2 regions of the Priestia sp. 53B2 genome follow, and region 2 is predicted to be linked to the other one. Evidence: riboswitches for the same ligand, from Rfam matches in the RefSeq annotation. Region 2 holds a riboswitch; the other holds the start of a gene.
The links. A riboswitch is a leader RNA that binds a small molecule or an ion and turns the genes downstream of it on or off. The one in region 2 is predicted to bind thiamine pyrophosphate.
Positions count from the first base shown of each region.

Region 1: another riboswitch for thiamine pyrophosphate. It lies ahead of thiT (energy-coupled thiamine transporter ThiT); the one in region 2 lies ahead of thiM (hydroxyethylthiazole kinase).

Region 1 is NZ_JBLZXA010000030.1:40,916-48,388, reverse strand. Features, by position in the region: gene ACN6NE_RS24825 (YqcI/YcgG family protein) at 1-138, shown strand, start outside; gene ACN6NE_RS24820 (cupin domain-containing protein) at 113-421, shown strand; gene ACN6NE_RS24815 (cysteine hydrolase family protein) at 443-1,030, shown strand; gene ACN6NE_RS24810 (GNAT family N-acetyltransferase) at 1,121-1,612, shown strand; gene ACN6NE_RS24805 (hypothetical protein) at 1,716-2,084, shown strand; gene ACN6NE_RS24800 (amino acid permease) at 2,121-3,560, opposite strand; lysine riboswitch at 3,663-3,847, opposite strand; TPP riboswitch at 4,022-4,122, shown strand; gene thiT (energy-coupled thiamine transporter ThiT) at 4,186-4,764, shown strand; gene ACN6NE_RS24790 (ethanolamine ammonia-lyase reactivating factor EutA) at 4,920-6,338, shown strand; gene ACN6NE_RS24785 (ethanolamine ammonia-lyase subunit EutB) at 6,365-7,473, shown strand, end outside.
Region 2 is NZ_JBLZXA010000027.1:316,527-323,999, reverse strand. Features, by position in the region: gene ACN6NE_RS22130 (anti sigma factor C-terminal domain-containing protein) at 1-387, shown strand, start outside; gene ACN6NE_RS22125 (helix-turn-helix transcriptional regulator) at 669-1,121, opposite strand; gene ACN6NE_RS22120 (hypothetical protein) at 1,275-1,895, shown strand; RNA gene ssrS (6S RNA) at 2,005-2,182, shown strand; gene ACN6NE_RS22110 (pyridoxamine 5'-phosphate oxidase family protein) at 2,329-2,757, shown strand; gene thiE (thiamine phosphate synthase) at 2,785-3,429, opposite strand; gene thiM (hydroxyethylthiazole kinase) at 3,443-4,249, opposite strand; TPP riboswitch at 4,324-4,432, opposite strand; gene ACN6NE_RS22095 (MFS transporter) at 4,634-5,842, opposite strand; gene ACN6NE_RS22090 (TetR/AcrR family transcriptional regulator) at 5,939-6,538, opposite strand; gene ACN6NE_RS22085 (GNAT family N-acetyltransferase) at 7,018-7,473, opposite strand, start outside.

The DNA of each region.
Region 1 (7,473 bases), on a different contig from region 2:
TTAGGATGGTATGGACAGCAGGAAAACCGAGAGTGGAAGCAATATTTTTTCCACGATGATAACAACTATACTACCGGACAGTGTCCGTTTAAATTAAAAAGGAGTGAGCAGCATGGATGTAAAAAAAGCCTCTATTAAAAAAGGAGTTGGCGGAAAGTTTGAAGAAGTAATTAAAGAACTGCTTCCGGCGTATACTGGATACGTTGAAGTACAGCACGATATTGCTTTTCAAACGCACCCATCTCATACCCATCCAACTGATGAAATTCTTCATATACTTGAAGGATCTATTTACTTTACAGTTGAACGTGATACGGTTCTATGTCAGGCAGGAGATCGGGTACATTTACCGAAACAAACGGTTCATTCTTCAAAAGCCGGTCCTGATGGGTGCACATACGTTATTTCCATTTTAAAATAAAGATGAAAGAAGATGATGCTTATGCTACGTTCCCGGCCAGTGCTGCTGCTTATCGATGTACAAGAAGGGTTTTATTCACCACAGTGGGGGGAAAGAAACAATCTAGATGCAGAAAAACATATGCTGACGCTACTCCAAGCATGGAGGCGCCAAGATTATCCTGTCATTCACGTACAGCATGCATCCGAAAATCCAAATTCTCCTTTACACCCAAGTTCGAAGGGGTTTCAGTTCAAAGAAGGATTTGGTCCACAAGAAGACGAATACTTAATTCGCAAACACGTGAACAGCTGCTTCATTGGAACAGAGCTAGACAGTTATTTAAAAGCAAATGGCTACGATACGCTTATCTTAATAGGATTAACTACTAATCACTGCGTCTCTACGACTGCCCGCATGGCTGGAAATCTAGGGTACAGGACGTACGTTGTAAACGATGCAACAGCTTGCTTTGATTGTATGTCCTACGATGGAAAAACAAGGCTTCCTGCAGAAGATGTACATACATTCGCACTGTCTTCTTTGCATGAGGAGTTTGCAACGGTCGTTTCTACAAAAGAGACACTTCAAGTTCTTCAAACCTTTCAATATGCTCAAAATCATAACTGATGTGCATGTGCACATCGGTTTTTTATGTAGATTATGTTTATTAAAAGAAGTAAAATAAAGATAATTCTATACTATAAGGAGTTTGTACATATGATCATTCGTTATGCTAAAGAAGAAGATTTACCTATGCTTGTTGAAATTTATAACCAGTCTGTTCAAGCAAGTGCTGCTACTTTTGATTTAACGCCTGTAACAGTAGAGCAAAGAAGGAGCTGGTTTGATAATCACATTAGCAATGAACTTTTTCCGCTTATTGTTGCGGAAAAAGATGGGGTAGTAGCGGGCTATGCTTCGCTTTCTTCTTATCGAGATAAAGAAGCGTACATTCAAACGGTAGAGCTATCGATTTATATTGATAAAAACCAGCAGGGGCATGGCATTGGAAAACAGCTTATGAAGTGTATTTTGGAATTAGCTAAAGAACTCAACCACCACGTTGTCATTTCAGGGATTACAAAAGGGAATGATATCAGTGTCAAAATGCATGAGCAATTTAATTTTACATTTTGCGGAGAATTTAAAGAAGTAGGCTGGAAATTTAATCAGTGGCAAGATGTGCTTTTTTATCAGCTTATTTTATAAGATGTATGACACCTTTACACATTGTAACGTTTTAGTTTCATGTGTAAAGGTTATTAAAATAATAAGTCGTTTTATTATTTTAATACGAAAGGTGTTAGCTATCATGAATACACATTTTCAATATCAGCATCTAAGAGCTATTCCAAAAAGATGGTCCAAAAACGAACTGCATATCCAGCTGAATAGAATCAAACACAACTCTGAACTATCTACTATAGCAGCAGATCCGCTTTTTCATCTGTTAGAATGTACCCATTCGGGCCTTCAAACTAAACAAGAAATCATAGACTACATTCAAAGCATTCCTACTCATCAACTTCCATCTTTTGTAACCCATTTAAGCAGGTTAATTCAGCATATTTATTATATAGAAGCTGCTGATTACTGTAATCGTCCCCTCAAAGGTTATATGCTTGTTATGAAAAATCAGCCCGCATATATATCTCTTCATTTTGCTGATCAGATCACATAAAAAAAGCTCTCTATTCTTTTGAATAGAGAGCTTTTTTTATTCGTATTTTTTCACTGTTACTTGGCATTCTTTTAACGGAATAAGTTTTGACTTTTTCGTCCATTTGTATCCTAACCAAACAATTAAGAATAAAGGAAGTCCGATATAAGAAACAAGTACACCGTACCAGTCAATCGAATCACCCATAAACGCCGAATAGTTTTGACCTAAAATAACAACAGCACATAAAATAAAGGCAAAGATAGGACCAAACGGGAAAAGTTTTGCGTGATATGGAAGTTCGCTCAAATCATGACCTTGGGCAACAAATGCTCTTCTAAAACGATAGTGGCTGATTGCAATTCCTAACCAAGCAATAAAACCAGACATACCAGAAGCGTTAAGTAACCACGTGTATACTGCACCGTCTCCAAAAAATGAAGCACCAAATGCAAGTGTACCGACAAGTGCCGTTGCGATTAAAGCATTAACCGGAACGCCTCGTTTATTTACTTTTGCTAAGAACCTTGGTGCTTTTCCATCTTTCGCTAAGTTCCACAGCATACGCGTAGAAGCATACATACCTGAGTTACCAGCAGATAAAACGGCTGTTAAAATAACGGCATTGATAGCCGATGCTGCAAACGCCAGACCTGATCGTTCGAATATTAGAGTAAACGGACTTACCCGCACATCATCACTTGCTAATGAATCCGCTGTGTATGGAATAAGCATCCCAATAACAAAAATAGCTAAAATATAAAATAACAAGATGCGCCAGAAGACTTGTTTAACTGCGCGAGGAACCGTTTTTTCCGGATCTTCACTTTCTCCAGCTGCGACTCCAAGCAACTCTGTTCCTTGGAATGAAAAACCAGCAGCCATAAAAATACCTAGGACAGTAAAGAATCCACCGTGAATGGGTCCATCACCAAGCGTGAAGTTTTTAAAACCTGGTGCTTCATTGTTAAAGATACCAAAAATCATCATAATACCAATAACTAAAAAGATGATAACCGTTACTACTTTAATTAACGAAAACCAAAATTCAGATTCACCAAATCCTTTTACAGAAAGGTAGTTAAGCCCAAACATAATTAATAAAAACAGGGCACTCCATAAAATAGAAGAAGAGTTTGGGAACCAAAATTTCATAATAAGGGCTCCAGCGGATAATTCAGCTGCAATCGTAATAGCCCAGTTATACCAATAGTTCCAGCCGAGAGCGAAACCAAAGGATGGATCTACAAACCGAGACGCATACGTACTAAACGAACCAGCTTCAGGCATATAAGCTGCGAGCTCCGCCAGGCTGGTCATCAAAAAGTAAACCATGACACCAATGATAGCGTAAGCTAAAAGCGCTCCCCCTGGTCCTGCTGTGTGAATTGCTCCACCACTTGCTAGGAATAAGCCTGTTCCAATGGCTCCTCCTAATGAAATCATCGTTAAGTGGCGAGATTTCAACCCACGTTTTAATTCTTGCTGCTCTTGCATAGATAAATACTCCTTTCGAATGTACGGAAAGAGACGGGATAACATAAAAAAAGCCCGCAGTATATGTGCGCGCTTTTAAATCTGAAAACCGCGTCAGCCTTCCGTGAAGATAGCTCTTCACATCACTTGCATGATGTGACAGTTCTGTTCCTGTTCGGAGACAGCCCCAGCTTAAATCAACCGAGAAGTGATCTAAACTTCGGCAATTTTTCCTTTCAAGCAACATCCTCAATGTTCTCTGCATTTCCGTTGCTTTACTATTAAAAACTGCGACCTCTACCTCATCGATTAGGATGAGGGTTTTTTATATTCATTTGACATAAAAGAAGTATACCAAATACTAAAACGATTGTCATTATAAAAAATAGATTCAGAAAATAGAAACATCTTTGAAACCTCTCGAATCTATTTTGTTACATATGGTATAATGAATGTTGTCATAATACTACATAAATATCCGAACGTACCACAGGGGGAGCCGCCGTGCTGAGAGTGAACAAATTGTTCAGACCCTTCGAACCTGTTAGTTAACGCTAGCGTAGGAATGTGGAAATAGTAGCATATATTTGCTTACTCCTGTGTAAACCGTTTGATATGAATGATTCAAAAAACAGGAGTGAGAAACGTGAATAAAGCATTACCTTTACAGGCTAAAATTGAAATAGCCATTTTTGCAGCATTGGCACTTCTACTTGATCTTTTGCCTTCCATTAAGATTGCAACGGCTGTGAGTATTTCGTTCTCCATGGTGCCCATTTTTATTATGTGCTTTCGCTGGGGAGTAAAAGGCGGAGCTCTATCTGGTCTATTATGGGGGCTGCTGCAGTTGGCAACAGGAACGGCTTATATTTTAACAGCGCTACAAACGTTTATTGAATATATTGTGGCTTTTGCTTTTATAGGTTTTGGAGGTATTTTTTCGCAATCTATTAAAATAAATTTAGCTAACAATAACAGATCAAAAGCTTTTGTTTTGATTGTTTTATCCCTTGTTATCGGCAGCTTCGCACGGTATTTCTGGCACTTTATTGCGGGTATTATTTTCTGGGGATCATACGCGCCAAAGGGCATGTCCGCTCTATGGTATTCTTTTTCAATGAACGGGATTTCAATGGTAGGGTCACTAATAGCCTGCTTAGTCATTCTTTCATTGTTAATTCCATCGGCATCAAGAATGATTGTAACTAAATCACACTCATCATAAGCAAAAAGACTAAATCTACCAAGATTTAGTCTTTTTTGTCATTTGTCACCTTTGTTTACACAAAGTGTGTCAGGTTTGATAACATAGTTAGTGAAATATTCAAAAAATTGTTTTATGATAATCACCATATTCAAACGAGATAAGGGATTGATAGCATGCTACAGAAATGGATAACGAGCATAGGTTTAGATATTGGAACAAGCACAACAAAACTGATTGTAAGCAAGCTGTTAATAGCAAATCAACAAAATCAGTTTACGCTGCCAGGCTGTCAAATTATTGATCGTCGCGTAACGTATGCAAGTTCTATCTATACCACCCCTATGCTAAACGATGTTGAAATCGATGTTCAAAGATTAACGGTACTACTAGAACAAGAGTATAAGAATGCAGGAATCTCCTTAGATCAAGTGGAGGCAGGCGCTGTGATCATTACAGGAGAAACGGCTAGAAAGCAAAATGCAGAAAGTATCGTTCACTATCTAGCCGAACATGCTGGGGATTTTGTTGTTGCAACAGCCGGCGCTGACTTGGAAGGAATATTAGCAGCAAAAGGATCAGGAGCAATTCAACGTTCCGCTGAAACCAATGCAGTAATTGCCAATATTGATGTAGGGGGAGGAACTGCTAACATCGCTTTATGTCAAAATGGAAAAGTGATAGAAACGTTTACACTGCATGTGGGGGGAAGGTTAATTCGTCTGAATTCAGACGGTTTTGTAACCTACATTTCACCTTATTTAACTGAATTTTTAAAAAATAATTCTTTAATACTGCGAGAAGGTGAAAAAGAAACATTTGAAAAGCTCTCGTCTATCTGTCAATTACTAGCTGAAGAAACCGTGAATTATGTAAAAGCGCTGAATCAAAGTTCCTCGCTGCTCGTTTCTCCTCATACAAGATCTTCTATACCTCCTGAAACGATCATGGTTTCAGGAGGAGTAGGAGCAATGATGAAGAAACAAAAGCCAAAAACAGTGAAGGAAGTGGCCATACACGGAGACGTTGGTCCGCTTCTAGCATATCATTTTCAATCCATCCAAGTATCTCAAGCCGCTGAGACAACGCGCGCTACTGTAATTGGGGCTGGTATGCAAAATACAGAAGTTAGCGGATCAACCGTATACATTGGGTCGAAGCGGCTGCCACTAAAAAATATTCCCATTATAGAAATACCCGTTCAGCAAGAGGAGACATGGAATCCGCAGCTGTTTCAAGAAAGAGCTCGAGCTTCATGTATGCAGGCTTCAACTATTTTCAGTGCAGAAGATCCCCCCGCTGCTATTGCTTTATCTCATTTTCCTTACTGCAGCTATAAGATGCTTCAAGAATTAGCAAAAGTAATAAGCGCTGAATTTATTGCTTGTTTTAAGGGAGCTAAGTGCCTAGTTGTTCTATGCGAGCAAGATATTGCAAAAGCTTTAGGACAAGCATTAGCTAAACAGAGGAAAGAGTTAGAAATTATTTGTTTAGATCAAATTGATTTTACACACGGAGATTACATTGATCTAGGTTTACCAGTAGCTGGAGAAGCGATCTCCGTTTCCGTTAAAACGCTCGCTTTTTCATCATAATCTACTAAATATACAAGGAGGAAACGATGTTTAAAACTACACGATTGTTAGGAGAAACATTTTCATTTTATAGCTTAAAAGAAATCATGGCCAAAGCAAACGAAGAGCGTTCTGGAGATCAGCTCGCAGGAGTTAGCGCTGAGTCAATGAAAGAACGAATGGCAGCAAAGCAAGTCCTAGCTGATATCACACTTGCTGATATTCGAAATTACCCGCTGCTCAGCGCAGATGAAGACAACGTCTCAGCATTAATCGAAAGTCAGATTGATTCATCGGTTTACGACATTATTAAAAATTGGACAGTAGGGGATTTAAGAGAATATATATTATCCGATCAGCATAGCGGAGAAGACCTTCTTGCACTTAGCAAAGGATTAAGCAGCGAAATGATTGCGGCAGCTACTAAAATTATGTCCAATTTAGATTTAATTCAAGGAGCTGCCAAAATAGAAGTGCAAACTACTTGCCAAACGACTATCGGCCAAAAAGGAGTATTGGCTTCTAGAGCCCAGCCTAACCATCCTTCAGATAACTTAAAAGGAATGAGAGCATCTCTATACGAAGCGTTAAGCTATGGAATTGGAGATGCGGTTATCGGAATTAACCCTGTTATTGATACAACAGATAATATCTACGCGCTTTTAAATGAAACAAAAAATATAATCAACGAATGGTCAATTCCTACTCAAAACTGTGTATTATCACATGTGACGAGTCAGATGAGAGCAATCGAAAAAGGAGCATCTGCTGACTTGATTTTTCAAAGTTTAGCGGGCACAGAAGCCGGTAATGATTCATTTGGCATTTCACTGTCTATGCTTGATGAAGCGACAGCGCTAATTCATGAAAAAGGAACGGCAAAAGGTCCAAACCGCTGGTATTTTGAAACAGGACAAGGTTCTGAACTGTCAGCAGAAGCTCACTATAATATTGATCAAGTAACGCTCGAAGCTAGATGCTACGGATTAGCTCGGCACTACAAGCCTTTCTTAGTTAATACAGTTGTTGGATTTATTGGACCTGAATATTTATATAACAGCAAACAAGTTCTACGAGCTGGGTTAGAAGATCATTTTATGGGCAAAATGCATGGCCTGCCTATGGGAGTAGACGTATGTTACACCAACCACATGGA
Region 2 (7,473 bases):
AAAACAAGCACAAAAGATGAGCCATTAATTGACTTAACATCAACATTTGGCTTTCCAGAGTTTTTAGACTTACCTTACGATCACAAAGGAAATCAAACCCACTCTACTAGCAAGTCGAACGTTTTAAATATGATGAAACTATTAGCCGATAATGAAGAAACGGTCCAAAAAGTTCGTCAGCTAGACCATTCCGATCTGTTGTTAAAGCAGCGATATTCTTATGTGAAAAAACATGGCGTCGGTGTGTACGGCGTTGTGATTACAGGGCCTACAAAAAAACTTCTGAAATTAAAAGATGATCCGTCGATCACATATGCGTCACTTGGAGATGTAGAGCTATGGAATTGGTTCAGTCGTCCCTCATCAGGTACGTTAATGAATCAGTAGAGGCCGAGACAAAAGTATAGCAGTGGAAGAAAAATCCGAACGATGAATCAAGACTCTTGATGGAGAATCAAATTCGTTCGGATTTTTTTATGGATAGGGTGAACGTAGGTTTCGTGTATGTGGTTGCTTCTAGCGGTTGATTGGAGGGCAAGGCAAAGACTCCTGCGGGAAAAGCGAAGTCTTGCACGGAAATCAACAGCTGTGTGACAAGCGATTCAGCTCCTTTATCCCATTTGTTCGTCTCTAGATTGAAGTGATTTTGTTATGTCCCGGCCTCTTTTTTATTCATTCGTTAATTCTTCAAACCTTTTTACCGCTTCGCTTTTATCAAATGAACTAAACCATCGATAGTCTTGGTCATCTAAAATGCGATAGTGCTGACTAATCATATTTTGCTGCAGACGAAAAGAGCCTTCTTTTTGAATTTCTTTCCACCATACTCTTCCTCCGAGCGTTTTATCTTTTGGAGAAGATACCCCGTTATGAGCAATGATTTCTACTACTTCTAAAGGAACGTCTCCTAAAACCGATTGAAGGATTTCACTGTCACCAAACAAACCGCATACTGCAACAGTGGTCGTCCACCCTGCTTCCGTGCGCCCTTTTTCAATTTGAACCAATGTTTTTTTGGAAATACCGATGACTTCAGCCATTCTGTCTTGTGAATAGTTTCTTTCTAAACGAATTAATCGTATTTTATCCGATACTGATTTAATCACTTCTTGTTTATTCATTTTCACAGCCCTTTCTTTCTATACACGCACATTTCTTTAGTGTAATATTACACCTAATTAAAGAAGAGTTTCAAGTGTTTCCCTTCGTCACAAGACAGGGAAATATACTGAAATGGTTTTTGTACACTAAAACAATTAAAAGGAGTTGAGAATATGTATATCATTGTATGGGCTATGCTTGTACTATACGCCTTGCTGCTAGCTCCGGGAGCAAGCGCCGCTAATGATTTGCTGTTTAAAAATCTTATCACAGGAAATTTTCAACAGGTAGATCCGCTCGTGGTTACGGTATTCTCTTTTTTAGGACTTTTCCCAGTATTGTTTATGTTAATGATCTGTAAAAAAGATACATACAAACTGCCTGGATGGCCATTTTCTCTTCTATCATTTGCGCTTGGAGCTTTTTCTCTTTTGCTCTATTATCATTGGAAAGGACAAAAAGTTCGACCACGTTCGCGTATTCCTTCACGTTTCATTGCTATCATTTCTTCTCGTCTATGGATTGGACTATGCTTAGCGCTCACGATTGCAGGTTACGTATACGGACTATCCATAGGTTCAATAAAAGCTTATGGAGATGCTTTTATGCAGTCACAGCTTGTTAGCGTGATGACCGCTGATTTTTTTGTTTTAACGTGGCTTTCTTACTCCGTTATGACAAAAGAAAGGATAGCATCCCGGCCTTACCTTCTTTTATGTTTCATTCCAGTTGCGGGCCCTTTTCTTATTTTGTTACTGCTTCCCCGCCAAGATGTTAGAGAAGAAAAACTTTAAATAAAAGTCTTGCGTTCCATTCATTATTCCGTTATAATCATTTCTTGTACGATGAAAGTTGATTAATTAGAAAACATTTATATATCGGCATCTTATTTACATTTGTTATACATACCTGCGCTGTGCGTATACTCATGTTGTCTTAAACCTTTGAGTGTTAAAAGGGAGCTCAAAATTTAGCTGCAGATAGCACGCCCTTCTTGGGACGCTAAACCCGGCTATGAGGGCACCCACCTAGTAGATCTGGGTATTTAAGACACTTAGGGTTACGGCAGTGCGGGCTTATTTTTTAGTTAGCTGTAGCTAGCTTTTTTTATTTTTCAATTTATTAGTTTACATAATTATTTTATTGTTAACTTACTTTTTTTTAGACATGTATGTTTTATTTATCTTCGATTGAGGAACACAAAAAGTAATAAAGGAGATGGATAAAATGAATGAACAAAAAATTGCTAAAAAAGTAAACGAAGTATTAGAAGGAAATCGTGTAGGTACATTAGCTACAGTTGTAAACAACAAACCCCACTCTCGCTATATGACATTCTTTAGCGATGAAGATGGTATCGCTCTTTACACACCAACAAATATCAATACACATAAGGCAGAAGAAATCGAAGCCAATCCGAACGTGCACGTACTATTGGGCTACAGCGGCGAAGGATATGGCGATCAATACTTAGAATTATCTGGGACAGCTGTTCTTCGTACTGGTGATCAATTAAAAGGGCGTATATGGAACGATCACATGAAAGAATGGTTTGACGGTCCAAATGACCCTGAGTATGTTGTTCTTGAAATTACGCCGAACGAAATTCGCTTCATGAATGAAGGCGAAGAAACTCCTCAAACTGTTCAGCTATAATAAAAAAGCGCACACTGTGCGCTTTTTTTATTTTCCTACCGCTTCTTTCAATTGAGCTGCTTTTTCTTTTGGAGAAGCTGCTAAGCTAATCGCGGTAATAATAGAAACGCCATCTGCACCTGCTTCTACTACTTGTTTGGCATTTTCAGGTGTGATGCCACCGATTCCTACAATTGGAAAGTCAATATTCTGGTTTCGTACTTCTTCAATTAATTTTGTACCTTGCACTGCTTTTGCATCTTTTTTTGTAGAAGTAGGAAAAACAGGTCCCATTCCTACATAATCCGCTCCGTCTTTTATCGCTTGCTGCAGCTCTTGTATATTATGAACAGAAACGCCCACAATTCCTTTTCCTATTTTCTCTCGAACAATATGCGCTTTTTCATCTTCTTGTCCAATATGAACGCCATCTGCTTGTAAGCGGATCGCTAAGTCAAGATCATCATTCACGATAAAAGGAACGCTATGCTGCTGACAAATTTGCTGAAGTTCTTTCGCCAGCTGATATTTCGCTTCTCCTGTTAAGGCACCCTCGCCTTTTTCACGGAATTGAAACACGGTAACGCCGCCTTCAATTGCTTCTTTCAACACTTCTCTCGGATCTTTTGTACAGTTATTGCTGCCCATTATAAAATAAACTTGCAGCAGCTTTTTGATTTCTTCGTTTGTCATTTTCCGGCTCCTTTTAACGTTGATGTACTCTTGCATATGATTCAATATCCTGCCCGGATAAAAGATGAAGCTGGTTTAACAGCTCAATTTGAAAGCTTCCCGGCCCTTCTTCACCTTTTTTCGCTGCGGCGATCTCACCTGCCACTCCGTAAAAACTTAAAGCAGCAACGCTTGCCTCGACATATTCTTTTTCTACAGCAGCGAAAGCTCCTATTATTGATGTCAGCAGACATCCAGTCCCCGTCACTTTCGTAAATAACGGGTGACCGTTGTCTACTGTATACGTTGTGTTTCCATCTGTGATTACATCCTGTTTACCCGTGATAACAATCACTGTATCTAATTTGTTCGCTGCTTTCTCAGCAAGTTCAATGACGTCTCCTTGCCCTTCTAATGAATCAACGCCTTTAATGAGCCATGACTCGCCTACTACATTCGCAACTTCAGCAGCGTTACCACGAATAACTGCAATATTTAATTCTTCTACAAGCTGACCTGCTACTTCTGTACGAAACGGTGTCGCTCCGGCTCCTACAGGATCGAAAATAACCGGCACGCCATTTTCATTTGCTGATTTTCCTGCTATTCTCATCGCTTCTACTTCTTGAGCCGTCAGTGTACCCATATTTAAGACAAGCGCTCCGGCGATTCGTGCCATGTCAGCCACTTCTTCCTTCGCATAAGCCATAACAGGTGAAGCTCCTAGTGCAAGCAGTCCATTTGCAGTAAAATTGGTTACCACAACATTCGTAATATTATGAACAAGCGGACTTGTATCTCTTACTTTTTCTAATTGAGCTGAAATTTTACTAATATCCATATTCTCTCACTCTTTTCATTTAGTTTTAACACTGCAAAAAAAAGACAAAAAGCACCTTGCATGCGCAAAGTGCTTTGGTATGTACTCACATTCCCTGCGCTGGCATTATCCAACAGGTTCAAATGGTCAACAGGCGTCCCTGTACTCTCAGCCTGCCCCGCGCAAGCTCCCATACTATTCTTGTTACGTTTAAAGTTTACTATTAACCTTTTTTATTTGCAACCATTTCACTGTTTTGCCGATAAAATAAATCTTCTCTATAGGCTGAGTGGCGTTGTAAACCTTACACCTTTCCTAAAAGAATACTCAAAAGACCTCCAGTAAGTTACTGGAGGTCTTCTATTCCCTAAGAATTCTATCATTTTTTCCTTATGGTTATTTCTCTTAAACCGCTTGATTTCTCACAGCTGTTTTTCTGTCCTTCCCTGCTCTTAAAGATAAAAGAAAACAAAGCAGCAGTACAAGTGCAGCTGATACGTACGGATAATTAATGTTTATATCAAAGAGAAAGCCTGCTACAACGGGTCCAATAATATTCCCAAGACTTGTATAAGCAGAATTTAGTCCGGCTATATATCCTTGGTCGTCTTGTGCCATCATCGACATTTGCGTGCTGATTGCCGGACGTAAAATATCTGTTGCTAGAAAGACGATGAACGTCACAACAATAATAAGCCAGTACGTGTGCACAAATAGCGTAAGTAAAATAAAAAGTCCCGTCATCATCAAGCAAAACGAAATCACTCTTTTTTCACCAAACTTATTTAAAATCCAGCCAAAAATCGTAACCTGCACTACAGCCCCCGCAATAGAGCCAAACGTAATAACAAACGCAATATCTTTTGGCGTAAAGCTAAATTTATGATCAACAAATAGTGAAAAAATCGTTTCATAATTGGATAATCCAAACGATGTCACAAAAACAATAATTAAACTTAAAAAATAAGGTTCTTTATAGGAATTCATAAGCTGCAGTAGCAGCCGATCTTCTTTTGGATTCTCATTGTTTGAAACAGCATGATTTTGTACAGGACGAGACTCTGGCAAAACAAAAAGCGTAATCACTGCAGCCAAGCCTCCTGCTACTGCGGCCATATAAAATGGTACACGCATGCCGTATTCAGCTAAAAAGCCTCCGATACCGGGCCCAATAATAAATCCTGTTGTAATTGCGGCCGTCACATAGCCCATTCCTTTAGCGCGTTCTTTAGCAGACGTCACGTCCGCTGTATAAGCCATAACAGCAGGCATAATAAGCGCGGCCCCGACTCCGCCTAACATTCTCGATACAAATAATAAAAGAGGTGTACTCACTGAACCAAAGAACCATTCAGACAAGGCAAAAACAATCATTCCCGCTACAATAATTTTCTTTCTTCCTAACGAATCTGATAACCGCCCCGCTAAAGGTGAAAACAGAAATTGAGTTAGTGAAAACACCGCTACTAAAAGCCCCATCACGCTGCCGTTGATATGAAGCTCCGTCATATATGTTGGCATAATTGGAATCACGAGACCGATTCCTGTAAAAATAATAAAAATATTTAGCATGAGCAGCAAAATCGCCGCTCGATTTCTTAACAATAATGACATATAAACCTCCTGATTTCAAAAATACTGAACGTTCGGTCTATAAAAATACAAAATAATGAGGGATTACTCATTACCGCAATAAGCATCCCCGATTATTTAAGAAGACCTTGCTATAATTCCGTTTAAAAATACATCGATTGCTGAATGGTAGAGCTGCAGGGCATTTTCCGTGTTCGTTTTTCGAGACATGCGGCTCATTCCAACAAACAGCCCTTCTAAAACTACTGCAAGCTGTTCTGCATTTTTAGGAGAAAACTCTCCTTCATCAATGCCTTTTTGCAAAAGTTCCCGGTTAAACTCCAAGTGTCGTTTCACCATCTCATCAATTCGCTCTTCGATGTCGCTGCCCTTTTCCTCGTTGTTAAAAAACTCATCGGCGGCTTTCGTAAGAGGATGATTCAAATCATCTAAAATGATTTGCTCCGCAATTCCAAAAAGCTTATCTCTTGTTGTTTTGTAAAGAGACTCTCTTTCTTTCCAGTTTCGTTCCCACTCGAGATTCCATTCGTCTATTAAATAGAGAAAAAGCCCTTCTTTACTTTTAAAGTGATAATAAATATTTCCTTTACTGCTTCCCGTAGCTTCTACAATTTCCTCAATAGATGTAGCTTTATAGCCTTTTTGAGAAAACAATGCTTTAGCGGCATCTGCCACTTTTCTTTTGGTTTGTTCACTTTGAAGCTTTTTTTTATTCAAGCTATTTCCACCGCCCCGCACATTTATTATTTATACTGAACATTCGTTTTGTATTATCTGACACCTATACTACATAGGAAAAACCTTTTTGTCTAGTGAGAGAACCTAGTTTATACCTTTTTATATGAATTATGACAACACAAAAAACAAAGAGGTTGAGACATAACTAAATCAATCCAATCTAAAGACACACAAACGGGATAAATGATGGGGTATGAATCACTTGTTACACCGCTGTCGATTTCCGTGCAAGACTTCGCTTTCCGCGGGCCGCCGCTGAGCCTCCTCGTCGCTTCAGCTCCTGCCGGAGTCTTCGCCTTGCCCTACAATCAACAGCTAGAAGCCACTACATATATGAAACCTACGTTCACCATAACTATGAAAAAATCCGAACGATGAATCAAGATTCTTCATCAAGAATCTTGATTCATCGTTCGAATCTTCTTTGACTAAAATACTTTTGTTCCAACCTCTTTTAATCAATCATTCAATTTCTTTGTCATAAATACACTGTATGGATCTTCTTTGTAGGTAGAAAACGGTTCGCACTCGTAAAATCCAAAACTCGCGTATAGCTTTCTAGCCGGTTCAAAAGCGGGTGCGGATCCTGTTTCTAAGCTTAAGCGTAAGTACCCTCGTTTTTGTGCTTCATTTATTATGTACTGCAGCAGCTCTCTAGCAATTCCTTTTCGCAAATGGGCGGTAGCTGTTCGCATCGATTTAATTTCTCCGTGGTGCTCATCTAACTCTTTTACAGCCCCGCACCCTGCTAGCTGACTTCCTTCCCACACGCTCCAAAACGTAATATCACGTTGTTTTAAGCTTTCAATATTTAGAGCATGAATACTTTCAGGGGGTGAATGTAAGTTCATTCCTTGAAGATGAGAACTTACTAGTTCAATAACTTCATTGTTCGTTAAGTGGTCTCTTTTTAT